Regions from separate parts of the Brevibacillus sp. LEMMJ03 genome, predicted to be linked through region 1. Evidence: riboswitches for the same ligand, from Rfam matches in the RefSeq annotation. Region 1 holds a riboswitch; each other region holds the start of a gene.

The links. A riboswitch is a leader RNA that binds a small molecule or an ion and turns the genes downstream of it on or off. The one in region 1 is predicted to bind cyclic di-GMP.
Region 2: it holds a riboswitch for cyclic di-GMP, as region 1 does, so the genes downstream of both, FOI68_RS05820 (methyl-accepting chemotaxis protein) here and FOI68_RS11395 (methyl-accepting chemotaxis protein) in region 1, are expected to answer to the same signal.
Region 3: it holds a riboswitch for cyclic di-GMP, as region 1 does, so the genes downstream of both, FOI68_RS14730 (acyl-CoA dehydrogenase family protein) here and FOI68_RS11395 (methyl-accepting chemotaxis protein) in region 1, are expected to answer to the same signal.

Annotation. Positions count from the first base shown of each region.
Region 1 is NZ_VKJN01000007.1:204,146-211,918, reverse strand. Features, by position in the region: gene fumC (class II fumarate hydratase) at 175-1,563, shown strand; gene FOI68_RS11405 (sensor histidine kinase) at 1,867-4,047, opposite strand; gene FOI68_RS11400 (response regulator transcription factor) at 4,025-4,717, opposite strand; cyclic di-GMP riboswitch class I at 5,013-5,103, shown strand; gene FOI68_RS11395 (methyl-accepting chemotaxis protein) at 5,188-7,161, shown strand; gene FOI68_RS11390 (transporter substrate-binding domain-containing protein) at 7,366-7,773, shown strand, end outside.
Region 2 is NZ_VKJN01000003.1:231,719-239,491, forward strand. Features, by position in the region: gene FOI68_RS05795 (amino acid ABC transporter substrate-binding protein) at 1-603, opposite strand, end outside; gene FOI68_RS05800 (Imm1 family immunity protein) at 954-1,355, shown strand; gene FOI68_RS05805 (AEC family transporter) at 1,387-2,325, shown strand; gene FOI68_RS05810 (stalk domain-containing protein) at 2,430-3,218, shown strand; gene abc-f (ribosomal protection-like ABC-F family protein) at 3,648-5,621, shown strand; cyclic di-GMP riboswitch class I at 5,705-5,792, shown strand; gene FOI68_RS05820 (methyl-accepting chemotaxis protein) at 6,018-7,697, shown strand.
Region 3 is NZ_VKJN01000011.1:23,361-31,133, forward strand. Features, by position in the region: gene FOI68_RS14715 (methyl-accepting chemotaxis protein) at 1-233, opposite strand, end outside; gene FOI68_RS14720 (MFS transporter) at 274-1,437, opposite strand; gene FOI68_RS14725 (citrate synthase/methylcitrate synthase) at 1,464-2,555, opposite strand; gene FOI68_RS14730 (acyl-CoA dehydrogenase family protein) at 2,605-3,801, opposite strand; cyclic di-GMP riboswitch class I at 3,971-4,056, opposite strand; gene FOI68_RS14735 (helix-turn-helix transcriptional regulator) at 4,526-5,491, shown strand; gene FOI68_RS14740 (McrB family protein) at 6,106-7,773, shown strand, end outside.

The DNA of each region.
Region 1 (7,773 bases):
ACCTCCACATTCTCATGAACTGACGCATTTATCGTACCATTGGCGTCAACATTGTTGAACGAAACATCCGTTCATTCCGTAAAAACGGTGCCGAGGCATGCAAGAAAAGAAACATGTGAAAAGAGGCGCGTTGGACATCATATACTGTGCATATCCCATTAAGGAGGAAGCCGCATGGAGTACAGAATCGAAAGGGATACCCTGGGAGAAATGAGGGTGCCCGCGGACAAACTGTGGGGGGCGCAGACGCAGCGCAGCTACCAGAACTTCCGGATCGGCACGGAACGGATGCCCCGGGAGATCATTCGGGTGTTTGCCGTATTGAAGAAAAGCGCGGCTTTGGTCAATCAGCGGCTGGGCAAACTGGACAGCGACAAGGCGGAGGCCATCGCGGCGGCGGCCGATGAGGTGCTGCAGGGGAAGTGGGACGAGCATTTTCCCCTGGTGGTCTGGCAGACCGGCAGCGGCACGCAGTCCAACATGAACGTGAACGAAGTGATCGCCAACCGGGCCAACCAGCTTCTGGAGCAGCGGGGAAGCGCCCTGCGGGTCCATCCCAACGACGATGTCAACAAGGCGCAAAGCTCCAATGACACGTTTCCGACGGCGATGCACGTCGCCGGGCTGATCGCCGTCGAAGACCAGGTGCTGCCCGCTCTGGCCGCCCTCAAGGAAACGCTGCGCCAGAAGAGCGAGGAGTACCGGGACGTGATCAAGATCGGCCGCACCCATCTGCAGGACGCCACCCCGCTGACGCTGGGACAGGAGATCAGCGGCTGGCACCGCATGCTGGAAAAAAGCGAACGGATGATCACGGAGAGCGCGGAATACCTCCGGGAGCTGGCGATCGGCGGCACGGCCGTCGGCACCGGCATCAACGCTCATCCCCGGTTCGGCGAAATGGTGGCGGAAGAGATCAGCAGGCTGACGGGGAAGCGCTTTGTCTCCGCGGTCAACAAGTTCCACGCCTTGACCAGCCACGATGAGCTGGTTCACGTCCACGGCGCGTTCAAAGCGCTTGCCGCCGATCTGATGAAAATCGCCAACGACGTCAGGTGGCTGGCCAGCGGTCCGCGCTCCGGCATCGGCGAGATCACGATTCCGACCAATGAGCCGGGCAGCTCCATCATGCCCGGCAAGGTGAATCCGACGCAGAGCGAAGCGCTCACGATGGTCGTCTGCCAGGTGATGGGCAACGACGCGGCGATCGGATTTGCCGCCAGCCAGGGCAACTTTGAGCTGAACGTGTTCAAGCCGGTGATCATCTACAATTTCCTGCAATCGGCTCGGCTGCTGGCTGACGCCATGCGCTCGTTTTGCGACAACTGCGCAGTCGGAATCGAACCGAACCGGCCGGTGATCGAGCGGAATCTGGAACGCTCGCTGATGCTGGTCACCGCGCTGAACCCGCACATCGGCTACGAAAAGGCGGCGACCGTCGCGAAGCTGGCCCACCAGGAAGGGATCACGCTGCGGGAGGCGGCGGTCAAAAGCGGGATGTTGACGGCGGAGGAGTTCGACCGGATCGTTCGGCCGGAGAACATGATTCATCCGAAAGAATAGCAAGCAGGGGGCATCAAGATGCCCCAAGACCGAAGACAAACCAATTGGATCGAAGGAGAAGCATGTTTCCAGGCAGAGCGACTTGTGAGCCCTACCGAGCGGAGCAGCGAATTGCGGGAAAAAGGAGCGCCACCTTGGAATGGGCTGCGAAGCGGTGCGGCTTTGTCGATCCCCCGCAAATCGGTGCGGAGCGTGCAGTCCGGCTTCCCGGCTGGGCGAGCACGGAGCGGATGCCGGAAACGTGCTTCTCCTCCCAGCAGTCACTTTGTCTGCACACTGAGGGGCATCAAGATGCCCCCTTCGTCACGCCTTTTGAAACTCGACGATCACTTTGAACAGATCGCCGTCCAGCTCGATGGCCAGCCGCCCTCCCTGCAGTTCCATGATGCTTTTGGCGATGGCCAGTCCCAGACCGGAGCCTTCCGTGTGGCGCGATTGGTCGCCTCGTTTGAAGCGTTCAAACAGTTCGTCCGGGTCAAACTCAATCTCGTAGGCGGAGACGTTTTTCATCGTCAGCACGACGCTGTTCGCCTGTTCGGTCAGCGAGATGTAGACCCTGGTGTGGGGCAGCGCGTACTTTAGGACGTTGCCGATGAGATTTTCAAAGACCCGCCAGGTTTTTTTCCCGTCGGCCAGCGCGTGGATGTGCGGCTTCTCCGTCTGGACCCGGAACGTCAACGAGGATTCGGCGATGGCATCGCTGAACTCCGCCAGGGCCTGATTGAGCAGGGCGGCCACATTGACCCGCTCCATATGCAGCTCGACGGACCCGCTCGCCATTTTGGACGCTTCAAAGAGGTCGTCGATCAGCACCTTCAGCCTGTGGGTTTTGCGTTCCAGCACATTGACGTAGCTGCTGACCTCTTCCGGCGACAGATCGGGGCGTTTCAGCAGATTCACGTAGTTGACGATGGAGGTGAGCGGCGTTTTCAAATCGTGCGAAACGTTGCTGATCAGCTCCGTTTTGAGGCGCTCGCTCTTCATCTGGCTTTCCAGGGCGTGGCCCAGTCCCAGCTTGATATTGTTCAGGCAGCGGGCCAGATGGGCGAGATTCCCTTTGCCGCGTTCTTCGATGAGAGAATCCAGATTGCCGGCCGCCATTTCGTCCGCCCCCCGGAGAATGTTGTTCAGCAGGGCGACCCGGCGGAGGATGTACGGCAGCACGGCTGCAAGGTACAGCAGCGAATAGCATGCCCCCACCAAAAACAGCCGCTCCGATCCATAATGAAGGCCTATCAGAACAAAACCCATGCCCGTTCCCAGGCCGATCGTCAGCACAAAGATGAGGCTGGCCTTGAAAAATACGGATCGATTGGCGAAGCTCTCTGCCAGAAGCGTGCGGAATTTTCGATACAAGCTGGACTCCCATTGCTGCCGGAGGAGCGTGTGGTCGTTGATCAAACGCCATGCCTCTTTTGCGTTTAGCCCCAGATAGGCGATGCATGCCGCCGTAAAGGAAAGCGTCGTCACATGTTCCAGGCCGATGGGAAAATAGAAGAACGATTCGTCCCTGACCCAGCTCAGTGTGACCAGCCCGACCGCGAGAACTGTCGCGCCTCTTGCATCGAGGGGAACCCGCCGCAACAAGGAGGCGCATCTGTCGGCAAGCGGAAAATCCAACGGACTGCGCTTCCGCAGATAAACGAAGAGTCCAACTGCCGCGATAACACTTACGGCCAACAGGATACATTCGTTCAGCAGTCGCTCCCGTATGCCGAGCGCATAGGCGTAATCGTCTTGAAACCGGGAGTAACCCGCGGCCGCTTGGGGGATAATCAAATACCCCTCGAGATTGTTGGCGAGAAAGAATTCATTTGCCTGCTGTATCTGGTAATCGCTCGGCGAAGCCAGTGGGAAATGGATCGAATAGGCCGCCTTTTTCTGCAGGTTCCTGATGATGTTGAGGTCGTAGGAATGGTTGGTGTATACCTCGCCCGTATTCCGATCCTTGATGTAGTATTTGATGGTGTCGCCTCTGACGGCCAACGCTTTTTTCGCCTGTTCATACTCCTGATCCCGGGCGGCTGCCAATGTCATGATTCGCTCATCCATCTGCTTTTGATTTTCCTGCTTCACTCGGGCCAGTTCCTGATCGCGCGCCTGCGCGAGTCTGCCAGCTTCGGCGTGATTGCCGCTGCGCTCCGCCTCCATGATGTTGGCCTCATAGCGTCCCTTAATCTCCGCTTCTTTCTCCCGGAGATCGGCCGCAAACGTCTCTCGGATTTGCTCCAGCGTATCGGCGCCAACCTTTTCAGTCACGGTCAGTTTGGGATCATTCTTCTCCTTGAAATGAACCGTTATGGCCAGGTTAACGACTTCCGTCAACTGTTGGTGAAAGGAAGGGCTGCGAAAGTAATAATCCTTGTCCAGGTATTCTCGGTGCCGGATCACATCGGCCGCCGCAAGCAAGGCCAGAGCCGACAGGTGGAAAAGCAGGACCAGCGCGATGACCGGCCCGTATTTATTTTTCAATCTTGTAGCCAATGCCCCACACCACCTTGAGATATTGAGGTTCTTTCGGGTTGATCTCGATTTTTTCGCGAATTCTTCTCACGTGCACGGCCACCGTGTTATCCGCGTTCAGGCAGGGCTCCTTCCACACTTTTTCGTAAATCTCTTCGATCGAAAAGACCCTGCCCCTGTTCTCCATCAAAAGCTCCAAAATCTTGTATTCCGTAGGGGTGAGCCTTGCTTCCTCGCCGTCCACATACACGGTTTTTTCCCGCTTGTTCAAGACGAGTCCCCGCACCCGGATTTCGTCTTCGCGGGCGGTGTAGTTGCCCAGATAGGTGTATCGCCTCAACTGCGATTTCACCCGGGCAACAAGCTCCAGCGGATTGAACGGTTTGGTCACGTAATCGTCGGCACCGATGGTCAGCCCCAGAATCTTGTCGGTATCTTCCGATTTGGCCGACAGCATGATAATCGGGATGTTTTTGCTTTCCCGAATGGCAAACGTCGCTTTCAATCCGTCCATCTGCGGCATCATGATGTCCAGGATGATCAGATGAACCTCTTCCTGCTCCAAAACCGCCAGGGCCTCCTGCCCGTTACCTGCTTTCAGCACGTGGATGTCTTCGCTTTTCAGATAAATCTCGATCGCGTCCCGGATTTCCGCTTCGTCGTCCACGACCAGGACATTGTACGTTGGCATGATCATCACCCGTCTTCCCTCGTCAATTTCGTCGTGTAGCGGAGCCAGCTCTATCTTACCGAGAATATTTTACAAATCGGCTGTAAAAATCCTTACAAAATTCTTAAGAAAATCGTTCCATCATTCCTCATTCGTTGGGAGGCAGGTCGACAGGGGAGAAAAGAGGACAGTGCGAAGGTCGCGTTTCGTTCCGTCAGCGCGCAGATTTTAAAAATTTATGAAATCTTTTAGATTTTCTGTCCCTCTTTTTTCAAATTGTGCTATAGTTCTTTTAGCATATTTTAACACGGAAAAAAGTGACAAAAAGCAAACCCGTTGAAAGGCGGGGACGCAAAGCCACGGGTCTAAAGTTGCAGTGCTGCAGCTATGACAGCCGGGTTGCCAAACCGCAGGCATCGCAGGCTGTCGGATGGCAGTCTGCTTTTTTTGGCAAGCCGTTCACGCACTTTCCGCCACTAGGAGGGATCACCATGGGAACCAGCCTGAAGCAAAAACTGTTGTATGTGATGTGCCTGCTGCTCATCGCCAGCCTTGTTTCGGTTTGTGCGGCTAGCTACTGGAGCTCCTCGCGTCTGCTGGAATCCAGTCTGGATAAAGAAGCCGAACTGACCGCGTCCAATCTGTCGATGAAGATCGACCAGTTTTTCCAGCAGAAAATTGCCGTGATTGAAACGATCGGCAAGCTGATGTCCGAAGACAACAACAAGGAGCATGACTTGAAGCTGATCCAGCAGGCCCAGAAGAACTATCCGGAATTTGAGACGTTCTTCTTTTCCTATGACTTGAGCGGGAAAAAGGTCATCAACTTCCAAGGGGACGTGACAGACGTGTCCGACCGGGCCCATTTCCAGGAAGCGGGCAAAGGGGAAGGAAAAATCGTCGTCTCCGAACCGGTCGTCTCCAAGCGGACGGGCAACAACATCGTAACCATCATCGTTCCGCTGATGAAAAACAACGTCCAGTACGGGTACATGGGCTCGACCATCCCGATCAACGAGATCCAAAAGACGGTGTCCGCCGAGACGTTCGGCCAGAGCGGCTACGCCTTTTTGGTGAGCAAGAAGGGAACGTACATCTGGCATCCGCAGAAAGACCTCGTGCTGAAGGAATCCATTCTCAACTCCAACATTCCGGAGTACCAATCCGCTTTCCAGGCCATTCAGGAAGGCGGGCACGGCATTCTTCAGTATAAAAGGGACAACGTCGACCAGTTTGCGTCCTATGCTTCGACGATGTTGAACTGGGGCGTGTTCATCACCGCTCCCGCCGGTGAGCTGCACGCGCCGGTGGACAAGCTCTCGGTCAACCTGCTGGCCATCTCTGTCGTGACCTTGGTCGTCGGCATCGCTCTGGTCTATCTGCTGGCGGTTCGCCTGGTCCGCCCGATTCAGCGGCTGAATCAAGCGGTCAAAGTGGTGGCCGGCGGCGATCTGACGGAATCCGTCACCGTCCAGGGTAAGGATGAAATCGCCGTTTTGTCCCGCGATTTCAACCAGACGGTGTCTCATCTGAAGGACCTGATTCGCGGCGTCACGCTGTCCTCCGATCAGGTGCTTCGGGTCACCAGCGAGGTGTCCGCCGGCATCGAGAACGCGACCAATACGATTCACCGGATCGGGACGTCCATTCGCCAAATCGCCGACGGGGCCAAAGCGCAGGCCGGCAGTTCCCAGGAAGTGTCCATCTCCATGAACGACATGGCCAGCGGGATCGTCAAGATTGCCGAGACGTCCTCGCGGGTGTCCGAAGCGGCACGGGAGGCGGCCCAGCAGGCGGAAGAAGGCACGGCGGTCGTCGAGCAGGCCGTGCGGCAGATGAACAGCATCGGGGAAGGCACCTTGAAAGTGTCGTCGGCCATTGAGCGGCTGAACGGCCGCTCCCAGGAGATCGAGAGCATTTTGGACACGATTACCGGGCTCACGTCGCAGATCAATCTGCTCGCCTTGAACGCCTCCATCGAAGCGGCGCGGGCAGGGGAGCACGGCCGGGGCTTTGCCGTCGTGGCCGGCGAAGTGAAGAAGCTGGCCAACCAGTCGGAAGAGTCGGCCGCCAAGATCGCTCAATTGATCGCCGAAATCCAGCAGGACACGGCGAACGCGGTCGACACGATAAACGCGGGGCAGCAGGATGTGCAGGACGGGGTGAAACTGATCGAGGAAGTGCGCGAAAAATTCGTCCATATCCTGGAGGCTTCCCGCAATGTGGCCGACCACATCCTCGAAGTGTCGGCGGCGTCGGAACAGATGTCGGCCGGGTCCGAGGAGGTCAGCGCCTCCGTGGAAGAGATGCACACCATCGCCAAACACGCTTCCGAAGACGCGAAGAACGTGGCCGATGCGGCGGATGACCAGCTCCGGGCCATTCAGGAGATCGCCGAGTCGGTACAGCAGTTGAAAGAGGTCGTGGGCGAGCTGCAGCAAGGACTCGGGAAGTTCAAGCTGTAACGGGAGGCGGGAACGGAAGCGGCCCCCCTGTCAGCACAAGCCTCACAGGTCGGGGTCAGCCGGCCGGCTCAAGCCGCACACAGGATGGACAAAAGGGGGGATGCCTATGTAGGGAGGAGAGAGCCCCTGCTTGGGCAGTGACGCCCCGCAAGCAAGATCGACAAGAGAAACCGACAAAACGGCTACCATGGGAGGAGAACGACAATGAAAAAATGGAAAAGCATGCTGATTGCAGGAACAGTGGCGGTTTCGCTGCTGGGAACGGGCTTGGCCGCTCATGTGTCCGCCGCAGGTGCCCAACAGGCCCAACCGGCGGCGACCGTCGCGGACAGCGCCGCAAAGCAGGAAGCCAAGAAAAAATACGAATCCCGGCTGGATGAAATCATCGCGAGAGGGTACATCCGCATCGGAACCACCGGAGATTACAAGCCGTTTACATATCTCAACCCGAAAACAGGCCAATACGAAGGGTACGACATCGACGCGATGAAAGAGTTCGCCAAAAGCCTTGGCGTGGAAGCCCGCTTTGTGCAAACCTCCTGGCCGACGCTGATGAACGATCTGCTCGCCGACAAGTTTGACATTGCCGTGGGCGGCGTGACCCGCAACACC
Region 2 (7,773 bases), on a different contig from region 1:
GACGTCGACGCGCTTGGTGGCGATCAGGTCGATGGCGTTGTTGAAATTGTCGACGGCGACGATTTCGGCGCCCAGTTCACGCGCCATGTCGGCGTAGTTGCTGGTCATCGACTGGCCGGCTTTCAAGCCTTTGATGTCTGGAAAGTCCTTCACCGTCTTGTTGTCCTTGTGCGTCACCAGCACGGCCCGGGAAACGGAGTACGGCTTGGAAAAATCGTATTTTTCCTGGCGCTCCTTCTTGATGCCCACCTGGTTGGCGATCACGTCAAAGCGCTTGGCGTCGAGGCCGGCGAACATGGCGTCCCACTGCGTCTCCTGGAAGACCGGCTCCACGCCGAGCCGTCTGGCCACTTCGGTGATGACGTCCACGTCGTAGCCGGTCAGTTTCCCCGATTGATCGTGGAACGTAAACGGGGCATAGGTGCCTTCCGTGCCGATGACCAGTTTGCCTTCCGCCTTTACTTTCTCCAGCAGGTTTTGCGGGGCGGCCTGGCCGGCGGAAGAACCGGATTGTTCAGGATGGGCGGGCGTTGTGGAAGTGCCGCAGCCGGTAATTCCGAGTAACAAACTAGAAATTAATGCTGCACAAACCCATTTTTTCATCGAGAAACCCCCACTAAGTTGATATGAATTTCATGGTTCATACTAAAAGGCTTTGCCCGATTTGTCAATGACCAGAAACATCCGGCCTCCCTTCTCTTTTTTTAGGATAACCAAAAGGCATGAAGGGTGATGTCTGTGTGACCACAATGGCTCGGCCAGGCGCCGCCCGGCGGTGAAGTTCGTGGTTGAGTCTGCACACGAAGAGGCGTACAATAGGAACGAAGCTGAAAGAGCCCCCCTTTCCCGGAAAGCGGGGGCTGATTCTTCTGGCATCATCGCATCATCGAAAAACGGACCTCCGGCGGCGCTCGTGGCGATATGGCGCCGGAGAGAAAAAAGGAGATTTCACGATGCTGAACGACTGGCGCATGTATACGGACGAAACCGGTACGGAGCAAAACCACACGGCCTGGCACGAGGTGCTGAAGGCGATCGCCCAACTGGACGGAACGACCCGGACGCTGGTGCACGCCGCGTACGGCGACCACGTGGATCTGGTGGTGGCCGGCGGGAATCAGGGACTCGTCCTGGTCCAGTGGAAAGAACACGAGCCGGTCGAGCGCCATTACGTGCTGGCGCAGGACAAGCCGCCGGCCGTCATGACGACACTGACGATCGAGGGCAGCGAGGTGGCTTTTCCCGCCGCCTGGTGCGTACCGCTGGAACAGGCGATTCCCGTCTGCGGCGACATTTTGCGCACCTGCGAAAAAGGGGAACCGAACGGCCTCTCCTGGCAGCCGGTGGAGATGTAGAACCGGGAAGAGGCACCGGAGGTCGTCGAAGATGGAAATAAACACGCTCATCCAATCGATCCTGGTGATGGCGGCGATCATCGGCATCGGTGCGGCGATCGGCTGCCGACAGCCGCTCGCGGCCGATTCCCGCCAGCTCCTGATCACAATCATCGTCAATGTGGCGATGCCCTGCATCATTTTGGACGGGGTATTTCAAACGCCGATTGACGACCGCCTCATGCTGCAAATTTTCGCAATATTCGCTGTTTCCGTGCTATTGAATTGTCTCGGCATTCTGATCGGCTGGCTGGGGGCGCGGACGCTGCCGCTGTCTGCCAAAAAGCGGCGTGAACTGGCTATTCTCTCCGGCTTGGGCAATACTGGATTTATCGGCCTTCCGCTGTGCGCCGCCCTGTTCGGGCCGAAAGGGGCGGTGCTCGCCGCCGTCTTTGACGCCGGGCTTGATTTTGTCATGTGGACCGTGGCGGTGATGATGCTGCAGGAGAAAGGGACCTTCTCGCTAAAGGGACTGAAAGCGATGGTCAACATTCCGATGATCGCCATCGTCGCCGGTCTCGGCTTCGCGATGTCCGGCCTGACGCCGCCGGAACCGGTGAAGCAGTTGGCCGCCGCGCTGGCCCGGCTGGCTTCGCCGCTGGCGATGCTGTACATCGGCATGCTGCTGCCGCTCCTCTTGCGCAGCAAGCCGCAGGTGTCCCTGCCGCTGTTGGGCGTGCCGATCACGTTCAAGCTGTTTGTGTTGCCGCTCTCGGCGGCGCTGCTGTTGTCCGTGCTGCATGTGGACGCGGAGATTACCCGCGTCGCGGTCGTCCAGGTGGCCATGCCGACGGTGGCGATGGCGTCCATCCTGTTCGCCCGGTACGCGGCCGATGAGGAGATGGGCGCAATGACGACGGTCTTTTCCACGCTGCTCGCGCTCTTGACGATTCCCGCCGTGCTGATGGTGGGCAGTTTGTTGATCCGCTGACCGCGGTCGGATCGGTTTTGGATTATCATGAAACATTTCCCATCTCCATGCAGTCATACAAGGTGAACAGCAATACAGGATGTAACAGATTGGAGGAATTGCGCATGAAATGGAAGAAGGCTGTGGCCTGCGCCGTCGGGCTGCAACTGCTCCTCGCCATTCCGGCCGGGGCTGCCGTGAACGCCAAGATCACGGTGAACGGGCACGCCGCGCAGTGGAAGCACGAGGCCATTACCGTGAACCAGCGGACCTACGCGGCCGCGGCGGATGTGAGCGGGATTCTGCAAGCCGCCTGGCAGGTGGAGGGCGATACAGGGGTGCTGACGCTGCCGTCGAACAGGACACTTGCTTTCAAGCTGAACACCGACGAGGCGGCCGTCGACGGGAAGTGGACCACGATCGAGCACGGAGCCCGGCAGTACAACGGCACCGTCTATCTGCCGCTCCGCTGGGTGATCGAACAGGCGGGGCTTTCGATCCGTTGGAACCCAAGCACGAAGGAGGTGGATATCGTGAAGCCGAAAGGAGACGATGATGCGTTCAAGGTGCTCGAGAACGCGCTTTTGAGCGCAGAGGAAAAAGCGTTTGTCCAGAAGGTGAAGGAGCAGCGGGGCGTACACAAGCTGGGCAGCCTGTACGTGATCGCCCTCGGCCAGGCGCCCAATCCCGGTTACGGATTGAAGGTGACCGGTACGGAGTGGAGCCTGGAACAGCTCAAGGTGTACGTCAAGCAGACCAAGCCGGACCCGGGCAGGATCTACGCCCAGGTGATCACCTACCCGTATCTGATCGCCCGGGCGAAACTGCCGCCGAACACGACCGTCCAGTTTTACGATGCCGATACGAAACAGCCGCTGTTTCAACAGCAGAAGAACAGCCAGCCGGGCCGATGAGGGCCTGGCTTTTTGTTGCCTTTCCCACCCGGATGCTGTAAAGTAATAAGATAGAAAAGATTGGTACGATCATCCTGGGGAAGGAGGTGCAGGTACGTGTTTGGTGCCGTTCAAGCGTGGTTTGTGGTAGAAGTTACCAGCATGACGCATGAGGGAATCCGCCAAGGGGGTAGTCTGCCCTTTTTTGGTCATACAATTGAGCGGAATCAACCAAGGCGTACCATGCATCGATAACCCATCGACTGTCCGATTGCGCGACGATGCCGCAGGTGTAGGCCTGCGGCTTTTTTGCGTCCAAAAAAGGCCGGCCGGAGAGCGTGCTGCCTGGAGCAGGAGGCGTTTCCAACGTTTCCGGGCGGGAGCGGGCCCGCTTGGCCGGACCTGTCTGTCGGGCAGGGCGGTGGCACAACCCCAAGGAGGCGTTTTTCCATGATCATCATCGCGACCCAACACGTGCAAAAGTCGTACGGAGCGGACCCCGTGCTGCGGGATGTCACGCTGGAGATCAAGGCGGGCGAGCGGGTCGGCATCGTCGGACCGAACGGCGCGGGCAAAACCACGCTGTTCAAGCTGCTGGCCGGTCTGGAGCAGCCCGACACGGGAGAGGTGTTCCGGGCGAAGGGCATCCGCTGGGCCTACCTTCCGCAGACGCCGCAGTACCCGCCGGAATGGACGGCGCGGGACGTGATCGCCAGCGCCTTTGGCGACGTCCTGGCGATACAGGAAGAGATGCGCTCACTGGAGCGGGAGATGAGCTGCGTCGGTGAAGCGGACCGAGAGCTGGAGCGGCTGATCGGGCGCTACCAGGCGCTGCAGTCCGAGTTTGAGCGGCTGGACGGCTATCAGTGGGAAGCCCGCATGGCACAGGTGACGGACGGCCTGGGCCTCTCCGAGGGATTTCTGTCCACGCCCTTTGCGCGGTTGAGCGGAGGGGAGCAGACCAAGACGGGACTGGCCAAACTGCTCTGCCAGCAGAGTGACGTTCTTCTCCTGGATGAGCCGACCAACCATCTCGACCTGGAGGCGATGGAGTGGCTGGAGGGGTTTTTGCGCGACTATCCGGGAACGGTGCTGTTGATCTCGCACGACCGCTGCTTTCTGGACGCGGTGGTCAGTTCCATCTACCACCTCGACGGAGGCGTGGCGGAACACTACATCGGCAATTACAGCGCTTTCGTCAAAGAGCGGGAGGAGCGGCTGCTGCGCCAGTTTGCCGAGTACCAGGAGCAGCAGAAAAAGATCAAAAAGATGCAGGAAGCGATCAAACGGCTGAAGGAGTGGGGCAACCGTTCCAATCCGCCCAACGAGGCGTTTCACCGCCGGGCGAAAAGCATGGAAAAGGCGCTGGACCGTCTGGAGCGGATCGAACGGCCCCGTCTGGAAGCGGAGCGGATGGGCCTTGCGTTTCATAAGGCGGAGCGGAGCGGCGAAGAGGTGCTGGTCGCGGAGGGCGTGAGCAAGTCGTTCGGGGAGAAGCGGCTGTTTGACGGCGCCTCCCTTCTGCTGCGCTACGGCGAGCGAAAAGCGCTCCTCGGCCCTAACGGCTGCGGCAAGTCGACGTGGATTAAGATGATGGTGGGTGAGCTTCCGCCTGACGAGGGAGCGGTGCGGATCGGAAGCAGAGTCAAGCTCGGCTATCTCTCCCAGCGGGCGCTGGAGGGGGACCAGGAGCGGCGGGTGATCGACGTGTTTCGGGAGACGGCGGCCGTCTCCGAGGCGGAAGCGCGTCACCGGCTGGCCAAGTTTTTGTTTTACGGCGAACAGGTGTTCAAGCGGATCGGCCAGTTGAGCGGCGGGGAGCGGATGCGCCTGCGGCTGGCGCAGTTGATGCACCAGGACGTCAACCTGCTGGTGCTGGACGAGCCGACCAACCACCTGGACATTGAGGCGCGTGAAACGCTGGAGGAGGCGCTGGCCGGCTTTCAGGGATCGCTGCTCATCGTCTCCCACGACCGGTACTTTTTGCAAAAGATGGTGGACGGCGTCTACTGGGTGGAAAACGGCCGGCTGGTCCACGACGAGGGAACCTTTGAAGAGGCGTGGGAAAAACGAAGACAGCGGCGCAGCGGGGCTGGCAGCCGGACGGCGGAGAACACGCGGAAAGCGGGGGAGCCGCTGCAAAGCGAAAAGCGGCCGCATGCCGAAACGATGCCGCACACGATGAAACCGGCCGGTTCCGGCCCGGATGCGGCCAGCTCCCGCAAGCGGCCCAACCCGTACAAGCTGGCGGAACTGGAGCGGGCGATCGCCGAGCGGGAAGCCCGGCGGGATGAGGTGATGGCCCTGCTGTCCGGCGGCGAGACGGACTACCGGAAACTGATCGGCTGGCAGCAGGAGCTGGAGCGGTTGACGGAGGAGATCGACGCCCTGTACCGCGAGTGGATGGAGCGGCAGGAGAGCTAGCCGGGAGAGCAGGCAGGAGAAAATGTGTCCCCCTTGACGGGACGCAACGGTATAAGTTACCATTATATCGACAATTGATATATTTTGGAAAAAGGCAAACCTATTGAAAAGTAGGGACGCAAAGCTAAGGGCCTAAGGTAACTTCGTTTACTATGGCAGCCGGTTGCCAATCTGTTTTTTTTAAGCCTTCTTGCCCTTTTAGCAGGAAGGCTTTTTTGTTTTTTGGCAGAAAAAGGGGGTGAGACCCGAATTTGGCAGGGATTGACGAGAGTCAAGGATGAGTGGCAACCGTAATCATGAAATCTGGAGGTCTGAAAAGTGGCAGCAAGACATGCAGTTGACAATGAGCAAGTTCATCATGCAATTGTTGTAAAACACAAGAACGTAGCCAAAAATGTGAAAATCACCACATTATTGCTTACATTATTTGTCGTCACATTGGTTTCCGTCGGATATCTTTCCTTCACCGCCTTGAACAACATGGCAGCGTTCAGCCAGGACATGGACGATCTGTACGAGAAAAACATGCTCAAATCCCTTGCACTGAAGCAGTTTGAAACGGACTTTTACAGCATCAGGCTTGAATCCGCAAAACTGTTGTTTGCCAATCGCTATGATCAAAATGTGGTACAGTCGATCGAAACCCAAAAGTCCAGCGCAGGCAGCATCCTCCACGTTCGGAATCATGAGATGAGCGAGGAACAGAGGGCCATTATTGACGAAATCGACAGGAATTATACCCGTTATCTGGAAGCAGTGGACTCGTTTATCGGCAGATTGAAGTCCAACGTGGCAACGACGGAAGAAGAGAGAGCCCAACTCACCCAGTATGCTGACGCTGTTCAAACCAATATCAACAAACTGGTGACCTTGCAGGCGGATGAGGCGAAACAAGTGGTGAATCAAGCCGACGGGGAATACCAGCAGGCGAAAAACCTGTTTATTGGATTTGCTGTCGGAATCGCCGTGATCGTTGGTGGCCTGACGCTGCTCCTGACAACACTGATGAAAGGCTCCATGGCTCAGATCAACAGCGTCCTGGCAAGGCTCTCGGCATATGACTTCACCGTTTCGCTGGAAGCGGAAGGCAAAAACGAATTTGCCCAGATGAACAGGTCGTTGGTAGTGGTCATCGACAACATGAAAAAAGCATTGACAGAGGTAAAGAGCAATTCGCATGAAGTGACGGATCATTCCCGAAACCTGGCGGCTGTTTCGGAGGAAATGTCGGCATCCTATCAGGAGCTTGCTGCGACCATGCAGCACGTAGCAGCGGGAGCGGCCACTCAGGCCCAGGATTTGTCCGAGATTGTCGGGGCTCTGTCGCAGTTGACCAGCAACATCGAACATGTGTATCAGGAACTGCAAAACGTCAAGGACGAAACCGAAACGGCTGAGAACAAAGCCCATATCGGAAAAGAAGAAATGGATAAGCTGGTCACCTCCATGGAGGAGATCAAACAAGCCATTGGAGTCGTTGTCAAGAAAGTGGGGATTCTGACCGACTCGGTCAAGGAGATCAGCGGCATTACCGATATCATTTCCGGCATATCGGACCAGACCAACCTGCTGGCGTTGAATGCGGCCATTGAAGCGGCAAGAGCGGGAGAAGCAGGCAGAGGGTTTGCGGTGGTGGCGGAAGAAGTCAGAAAACTGGCGGAAGAGTCCAGGCAGCATACCAATACCATTCTCCAGTTGGTCGAATCGATCCACAACGATACGGATGAAGTGATCAAAACGTCCCAGAACGTGGAAGCCTCCGTCATGGAGCAGGTGACATCGGTGGAAAATACGGTAAAATCCTTTGCGGATATCCTGGCTTCCGTCGAAAACATCGCCCCTCTGATGAAGAAGACGTACATGGCCATGGACGAGATCGTGAAGTTCAAGGATATCGTGATGGAACGGGTGGAGCAGGTAAGCGCCGTTACAGAGGAAAACTCGGCGACCACGGAAGAAGTCGCAGCCTCTTCCGAAGAACTGACCGCATCGTCGGAAGAAGTGGCGTCCACCGCTCAACAATTAAGTGAAATCGCCACGGGCTTGATGGAAACGGTAAACAGGTTTAAAGTGTAGCTTTCTTCCTGAAACGAAAGGGAGTGTGTCGATTACGATTCCCGTATCGATGCACTCCCTTTTGTCATGGAGCGGG
Region 3 (7,773 bases), on a different contig from region 1:
CGGTTGGTTAAAGACACGTTTTCCGTAGCGCTGTCCATCAGCAGCTTCTCGATTTGCGATTGCGATTTGTCGTAGGTCAGCCATCCGATGACAATCCCCGGAATCAACAAGATGAGGAAGGAGAACAGAAACAGTTTGCCGCGTACGCTGGCGAACGAGGACAGGATGCTTTTCCATTTCCAAGATTTGAAGGAGGATGGCTTGGGGTTCCTTTCTACTTTTTTACGTATCATCGATGCATACACTCTCCAACTGTAATCTTTAACTAATAACTCAAGTTTGCGTTGTGTTTGCGGGATGGGTTATCTTCTTTTTTCCTGCCAGGAAATAATTGCTGAGCAGGGCAAGTACAATGATGCATGTCGTAGTCGCGACCAAACCGTCCCATGCGTAACGTGACCATAATAATCCCGGGATGTAAGCGCCGAGACTTCCGCCGACATAGAAGAAGAACAGATACAGGGAAGAGGCGGCGCCCCTGGACCCATTCGCGACATCGGTCACGTAGGCTGTCGTAGCGGACTGGGACGCGAAATTTCCAAACGCGAGAATAGACGCGCCGGCCAGCAGAGCAGGTAACGATGGATGAAGCGTAAGCAGGATGCCTGACGCCCCGATCAGATGCCCGAAGGCCATGGTCGCTCTCCGGCCGATGCGGTCGGAGAAGTACCCCGCCAGCGGAGCGGAAAAGATGCCGAACAGGTAAGTAAAATAAAGCAACGAAATTTGTGTTGCATTGAGATGAAAGGAAGCGCCGGAAGCATAGAAGGGCAGATACGTGAAAAAGCCGATAAAAGCGAAAAACTGCGAAAAGCCGATCAAAAAAGTGCCGATCAGCGCCGGATTGCGGAAATGCGCCAGAAACCCGCCGATTGCCCTGTTGGTTTGATTCTGGGAGGCGGGCAAATACCGCCATACGAGAACGGTGACCAATAGGGAAAAGAACCCGGTAGCGATAAAGACGGCATGCCACGAGAACGCTTCGGCGATCGGTCCGGCAATGACACGGCCGACCAACCCGCCGGCTACGGTGGCGCTGACGTAGGCGCCGAGCGCACGGCCGCGCCGGTCGGCCGGAAATTCTTCGGACACGTAGGCGACCAGCACGGCAGTCACTCCGGGGATGCACAAGCCGTGCACGACCCGCCAGACCAAAATCCAGGTGAAGGAGTCCGTTATGGCCAGCATGGCGCTCGGAACAATCAGCAGCAGGCAAAAAATCCCGATCGCTTTCTTGCGGTCCCACCGATCAAACAGCGGCGCCAGCGCGAGCGATGAAACCGCGAGCGCGATGATCGTCAGGGAGATCGTCAAGCTGGCTGTTGCGATCGAGATGCCGTACTTATCGGACAGCCACGGCAGCAGCGGCTGAGGCGCGTACAACAAGATGAACACGTTCATGGTGGCCAAAAACATAATGATTTGTCGGCGTGCCATTGATCGGCCTCCTTTTCCCCAAAAAGTTATTCAGAAGGCAATCGTCCGATGTAAGCGGAATCCGGATACACCAAACGGCCTTGGGAGGCTTCAATGATATGCGCGCACCAGCCTACCGACCGCGTTAAAGCAAAGGTCGGCGTGAACAGCTCCGGTTCGAAGCCGATCGCATTCATGACGGCAGCCGCATAATACTCCACATTGGTATACAGCTTTTGGTGAGGTTTATATACGGCCAGCAGATCCTGGGCTGTTTGCTCCACGTGCACGGCCAGATCGAGCCAGGCATCACTGCCTGACAATTCGGTGGCGATGAGCCTTAAAGCTTCGGATCGCGGGTCTTTCGTTTTGTACACGCGGTGTCCGAAGCCCGGCAATCTTCCTCCGCTTTCCAAGCGCCGCTTGATCCACGGCTCAGCGTTATCTTTCGTGCCGATGTCTTTCAGCATGTCCAGCACCAAGGAAGGGGCTCCGCCATGAAGCGGTCCTTTCAAAGCGCCGATGGCTCCGGTGATCGCGGAAACGAGATCCGAACGGGTCGAGGCGATCACGCGGGCGGTAAAGGTGGAGCTGTTCATCCCGTGATCCATCAGCAGGTTCAAATAAGCTTCCAGCGCCTGAACATGGACGGGGGACGGCTCCGTACCCCTCAGCATGTATAAATAGTTAGCGGTATGCCCGAGGTCGGGCCGGGGAGCAACAGGCTCCAGGCCCTTGAGCCGACGGTAGCAATAAGCGATGATCACGGGCAGCTTTATGATGACGGAGGTGGCTTGCTGCAAAGTAGGCGGATATTCCGGGCTATCGATGCTCAGCGCGGAGACAGCGGTACGCAGCATGCTCATCAAGTCGTGCGTTTCGGAAAGGGCGTCGATGACGTTTCGGACGGAAGCGGGGAGCTCCCGTGCGGACGCCCACTTTTCCAGCGTGTCCTTGCGCTCGTCTACGTCCGGCAGATTTCCGTGCAGGAGAAGATAAGCGACCTCCTCGAAGCTTTTATCGCGGGCCAGATCCCTGGCGTGAAATCCCCGGTACACCAGGTTCCCCTTCTCTGCGTCTACAAGGCTGACCGCGGTTTTGGCGACAACGACATTCTCAAGTCCTTCATTCACAGTCATGGTTCGCTCTCCTGTCTATATCGATGTCCGTTTTATATGGTAAGGCAGGTTATGGCACCATATTGAGGACGCGCAGTGGTTGTTCTTCCCGAGCGCGCCCCAGCATCGCATCGTAGATTTCCCTGCCCATCAAATCCCGGCCAATTAACGATTTCAGCACGTCCGTGCTGCCGTCGGCTATCATCAGGCCGCGCACGTCGCGTAGTTTCTGCTCAAGGCCGTATTCCTTGACGTAGCCCCGGGCGCCATGGATCTGCAGCATGTCGTCGATCGCCTTGTAGGCCGTGGTCGTCGAATACCATTTGGCCATCGAGGCTTCCATTGTATTGGAATGACCGCGGTCCAAAACGTCCAGCGCCTTCAGGCTGAGCAGACTTGCCGTTTCCAGAAGGGTCGCGTGCTCGGCGATTTTGTGCATGACGGACTGAAACCGGCCGATCGGACCGCCGAAGGCCATCCGTTCTTTGGCATACTGCACGCCTTGCTCCAGTGCCTTTCTGGCCGCTCCGACGCAGATGATTCCCATCAGTACCCGCCAATAGCCGAAGTGTTGGTTAAATATCCGGAAGCCTTCCCCTTCCAGACCCAATCGGTTCTCCGCCGGAATCACGACATCGTGAAGCCGGAAGCCGCCATAGGACCAACCTTTCATTCCCATCGGCTCCAGGGCGTATTTCTCGATATTGGGATCGTTCATATCGACAAGGAAGGCGGTCAAGCCTTTCGTTCCGGAACCGTGCTTCGTTTGAGCGAAGACGACGAATACGCCGGCCTCCTCCACACGGCTTACCCATTCCTTGCAGCCCGACAATATGTAATTCGCTCCATCTTTACGAGCGAACGTTTCGATAGCGGCCAGGTCGGAACCGCAGTTCGGTTCCGTCAAACCGACGCCCACCAGTAAATCTCCTTTTATGAGTGAAGGCAAATACCTGCTTTTTTGCTCATGAGTTCCGAATTTGGCGATCATGTTGCCGTGTCCGGCGCCGATGACTTCGCGGGTGTTGACTCCGAATTTGCCGCATTCCTCGTAAAGAAGTCCCATTGTAACGGCGCTCAAACCTTCGCCTCCGTATTCCTTCGGAACATCCAGGCCAATTAGTCCCTGTTTGCCGGACGCTTGGCGAATCTGCCAAGGCAGCTGCTCGCTCTCGCTTTTTAAAGCATTTTCTACATCCAAGTCGATCATGAATTGTCTGACCTTTTCAATCCACATCATTTGGTCTTTTGTCCACTCAAAATTCATAGTACTCCCTCCGATTTTCTGTGTTTTTTAATGTGGAATAAACTGTACGCCAAATGAGTTTGACTTATTTGATTTCGCTGAACCTCCTACATTTCACATTTTGAAAATAAAAAAGCCCCCTTTTGCAAAAAAGGGCAGCCGAAAATAGAGCATGTGATATAGAACTAATTCCGGCAGCCCGGCGATCATGGTCGTTATGACTTTAGACCCGTAGCTTTGCGTCCTAACCTTTCGGTTAGTTTGCCCTTAACGTAAATTTTTCCTTTTTGCTAGTTCGATTGTAACGCATTTTCAAAAATTATCATAGACCATTTGCATAAATTTTTATTAACTTATCGTTGGTTTGGAAAGAAGGACAAACGATGTATCACTTCCATTGTCCTAACTTCAGCGGTGAAATCTCAGCAACAAATTATACTCATTTTCAATAAAGGTGGGCATTTTAATTTTTAGCACAACATGTTCCGCAAACTTTCTTCAGTAACGATTGCATTAGAGCTGCTGCTTGGAGCCACAGTCAGTTATCAACCCCAAGAAGCAGTCACTTATGACAGTCAAATAGCTAAATTTAGGCCTGGAGTAGGTACTAATAGAAGCGGTAACCCGCTTCGGTGATCTCGCACGGTGTAAAAAGCCAAAACAAAATGATCATGCAATGATAGGTTTCAGACTTTTTGACACGAATGGTTAGAGGGATGACTTTTCCGATGTTGGGGTGAACACCATGGACTTGATTCAACGCCTTTTTTTCATCCTAACCACCATTCAACAAAGTCCAGGCATTACCGCGCCGGAACTTGCCAACCTGGCCGGCACTTCCGTTCGGAGCATATATCGCGACATTAGGCGGTTGGATGACTGTGGCATTCAAATCATGCGGGAAGGAAACAAAGGGTATTATCTCATCGACAAGTACGTTCAGACACCGGGGAAGCTGGGGACGGAAGAATACCTCGCGATTTCTCTCTACCCGATACTCTCAGGCCAAACGAAACTGAAAGGGCATCCGTTTCAGCGATCGTTCCAATCGGCAATGGACAAAATTCTAACACGCTTTCAAGTGAATGATCAGCTGCTGCAGATCAGTAAACGCATTCGGATTCATACGGAACAGTCCAACCCGGAGCAGGATCTGATCATACAGCGAATCATTGAGGCCATCATCCAGGAAGTGACGATCACGTGCGAATACTACACGATGTACCGGGACGATCTGACAAGACGGATGATTGATCCATATTACCTCGTGCCTCGGGGCGGTTACTTGTATCTGATCGGATATTGCCATGAGCGCGAGGAGATTCGGACGTTCCGGCTAAACCGATTCCGGTCCATCGCACTGACGAACAAGAAGTTTTTTATTGAAGATGACTTCGACATTGACCGCTATCTGGATAAAGTGTGGGGAATCAAGGCCGAAACAGACGAAGTCACGTTCAAGGTCCGCTTTTCCAGCAAAGTTGCCCGTTACATCAAGGAACATCACTATGACTCCCCGCCACAATTCATCGACGAACAGGATGGTTCCTTGCTGCTGATTGTAACGACACGCGGGGCTGAAGAGTTCTTGCGCTGGATGAAGCAGTACGGAAACGATGCCGAATTGGTGGAGCCGCAGGAATACCGCATGCAATTGCTTGAGGAATACAGAGAATTGGCTCGTACATACAGTGAGACCGTTCACGTCTAAAAAAGGATGGGAAGGGGAATTGTGGGCTGTCTTGACGAGTGAACGATCGACAACAGGCTGGCGCCGGTCGCGAGCGCATGTGCGACACACCCCCTCCTTTTCGAGAAGGGGACAGACTGAAGACAAACCGATTGTATCGAAGGAGAAGCATGTTTCCAGGCAGAGGACTTGTGAGCCCTACCGAGCGGAGCAGCGATTTGCGGGAAAAAGGAGCGCCACCTCTGAATGGGCTGCGTAGCGATGCGGCTTTGGCGATCCCCCGCAAATCGGTGCGGAGCGTGCAGTCTATGCTTCCTTGCTGTGGCGAGCACGGAGCGGATGCCGGAAACGTGCTTCTCCCCTCAGCAGTCACTTTGTCTGCACACTGCCCCCTCCTTTTCGATGAGGGGATTTTCTTGGTGAAAACGTATGTTTCCGTGACAGGATTTGTCACGGTGGCGTTTATGATAGAGGTATCCATGCAGAAAAAATTGACAACGGTGGGACGAGAGCGCTATCTGTTCAGTCTATCGAATCAAGAATGGAAACCCGGTGGCAGGAACCGAGATCGATTTAGCGGAAGAGGATCAATGTAATCATCATCTACATGAACAGCAGGAGAAGGAGAGGCAAGCATGACATTGCATGAACTCATGGAAAAGGCGAAACAGTACACGGTATCCGACGAACAGCTCCAATCCGATCAAGCGGGGCGTGACAGTTTTCTGGCCCGATTTCCCTTGGAACGTTTGGAGTCGATGAAGATCGAGGAATATGCCCGCAGCAACTCAAAGGATACATTTGTCTACTGGCTGGAAAGAAAACAGATTCTGGCAGGTATCGGAGGGGGCAACTCTTCCAAGTTCGGAATTTATTGCGGAAAAGACGGCCGCTACTACAAGGGGGTCGGGAACAAGAAGACATTGCTGGAAGGGGACGAATTGACCCGGGAATTTGAAGGGGTGAAGAAAAAGATCGTATCCGTCATTCGCCTGGCGAAGGAGAACCGGATTGACGAGATAGACACCACCGATTCCCTTGTGTGGGACATGGTCTTGTTGAAGCTGTTGAACATATACGTACCTGAACGTTTCTTCAATATCTATTCAAAGGCTGTCCTGGTCCCGATCGCGAGGGATTTACAGCTGGATGAGGAACTGCCGTTACGTGAAACGAACATCATTGTGATCAACGCCAAGATCCGAAAAAAACTGCAGGAGCTGGAACCTTTTTCTTCGTGGGACGTGCTGACCCTGGGGCGATTTCTCTGGGATCATTATCACGTGGATCAAGCGGAACGCTATTGGCTGGTGGGTTACTCATACGGCGACATCAACCATTCCCAGACGTTCATCGATAAAGGGATCATTGCAACCAACTATCTGTCCCGTGATTTTAGCAAAGAGCTGGAAAACGAACCGGAACAATTGCAGCAGCTGATTGACGCTGAACATGCGGAAGACAAGGAGAAAAAAGCGGTAAAAGCCTTTTTCAACATCCGGAAAGGCGACCGTGTTGCGCTGAAAGCAACCTATACCAAAAACGGGCAGTCCATGCTGAGAATTCGGGCGATCGGCATTGTACGGGAAGATCCGGTAGATGGTTATCAATATGACGATGAATTGGGACATACCCTGCCCGTTGAATGGACGCTTGAAGAGCGGGAGTTGCCTGGTCTTGGCAGCTACAGACGCACGATTGAGCAGGTAAAAAAAGATGAGCACATCCGCATGATCTTTCAAACCGAGGAAGAAAGCAGCCCTGCACAGAGCAAGCGTGTGAACCGGCCGTTTGGAGACAGAAACATCATCCTATATGGTCCGCCTGGCACCGGCAAGACCTATCATATTGTGAATAAGGCGCTTGAGATTGTCGATGCTGAAGTGTACGAAGAATTGAGTAAGCTGGGCAATCGAAGCAAGATGAAGGATGCTTTCAACCAATTGATTCAGAAGAACCAAATCTTTTTTACAACGTTCCATCAGTCGTACGCTTACGAAGATTTTGTGGAAGGATTGCGTTCGGATGGCAATGGCAACTTTGTTCCTGATGACGGGGTGTTGAAACGAGCAGCCATCGAAGCATTATACAGCGGACTCAAACAGGAGGGGAAAAAGGAGACCACGTACGAAGAGCGTAAGCGAGTTGTGCAGGCGGCGCTGCAAAATGGAACTCCGTTTTCGTTTGAACATGCGGAACGTTTTATCGTCGTGATCGATGAGATTAACCGCGGCAATATATCCAAGATTTTTGGGGAGTTAATCACCCTTTTGGAGGAGGACAAGCGGGTACATGAGGAAAAT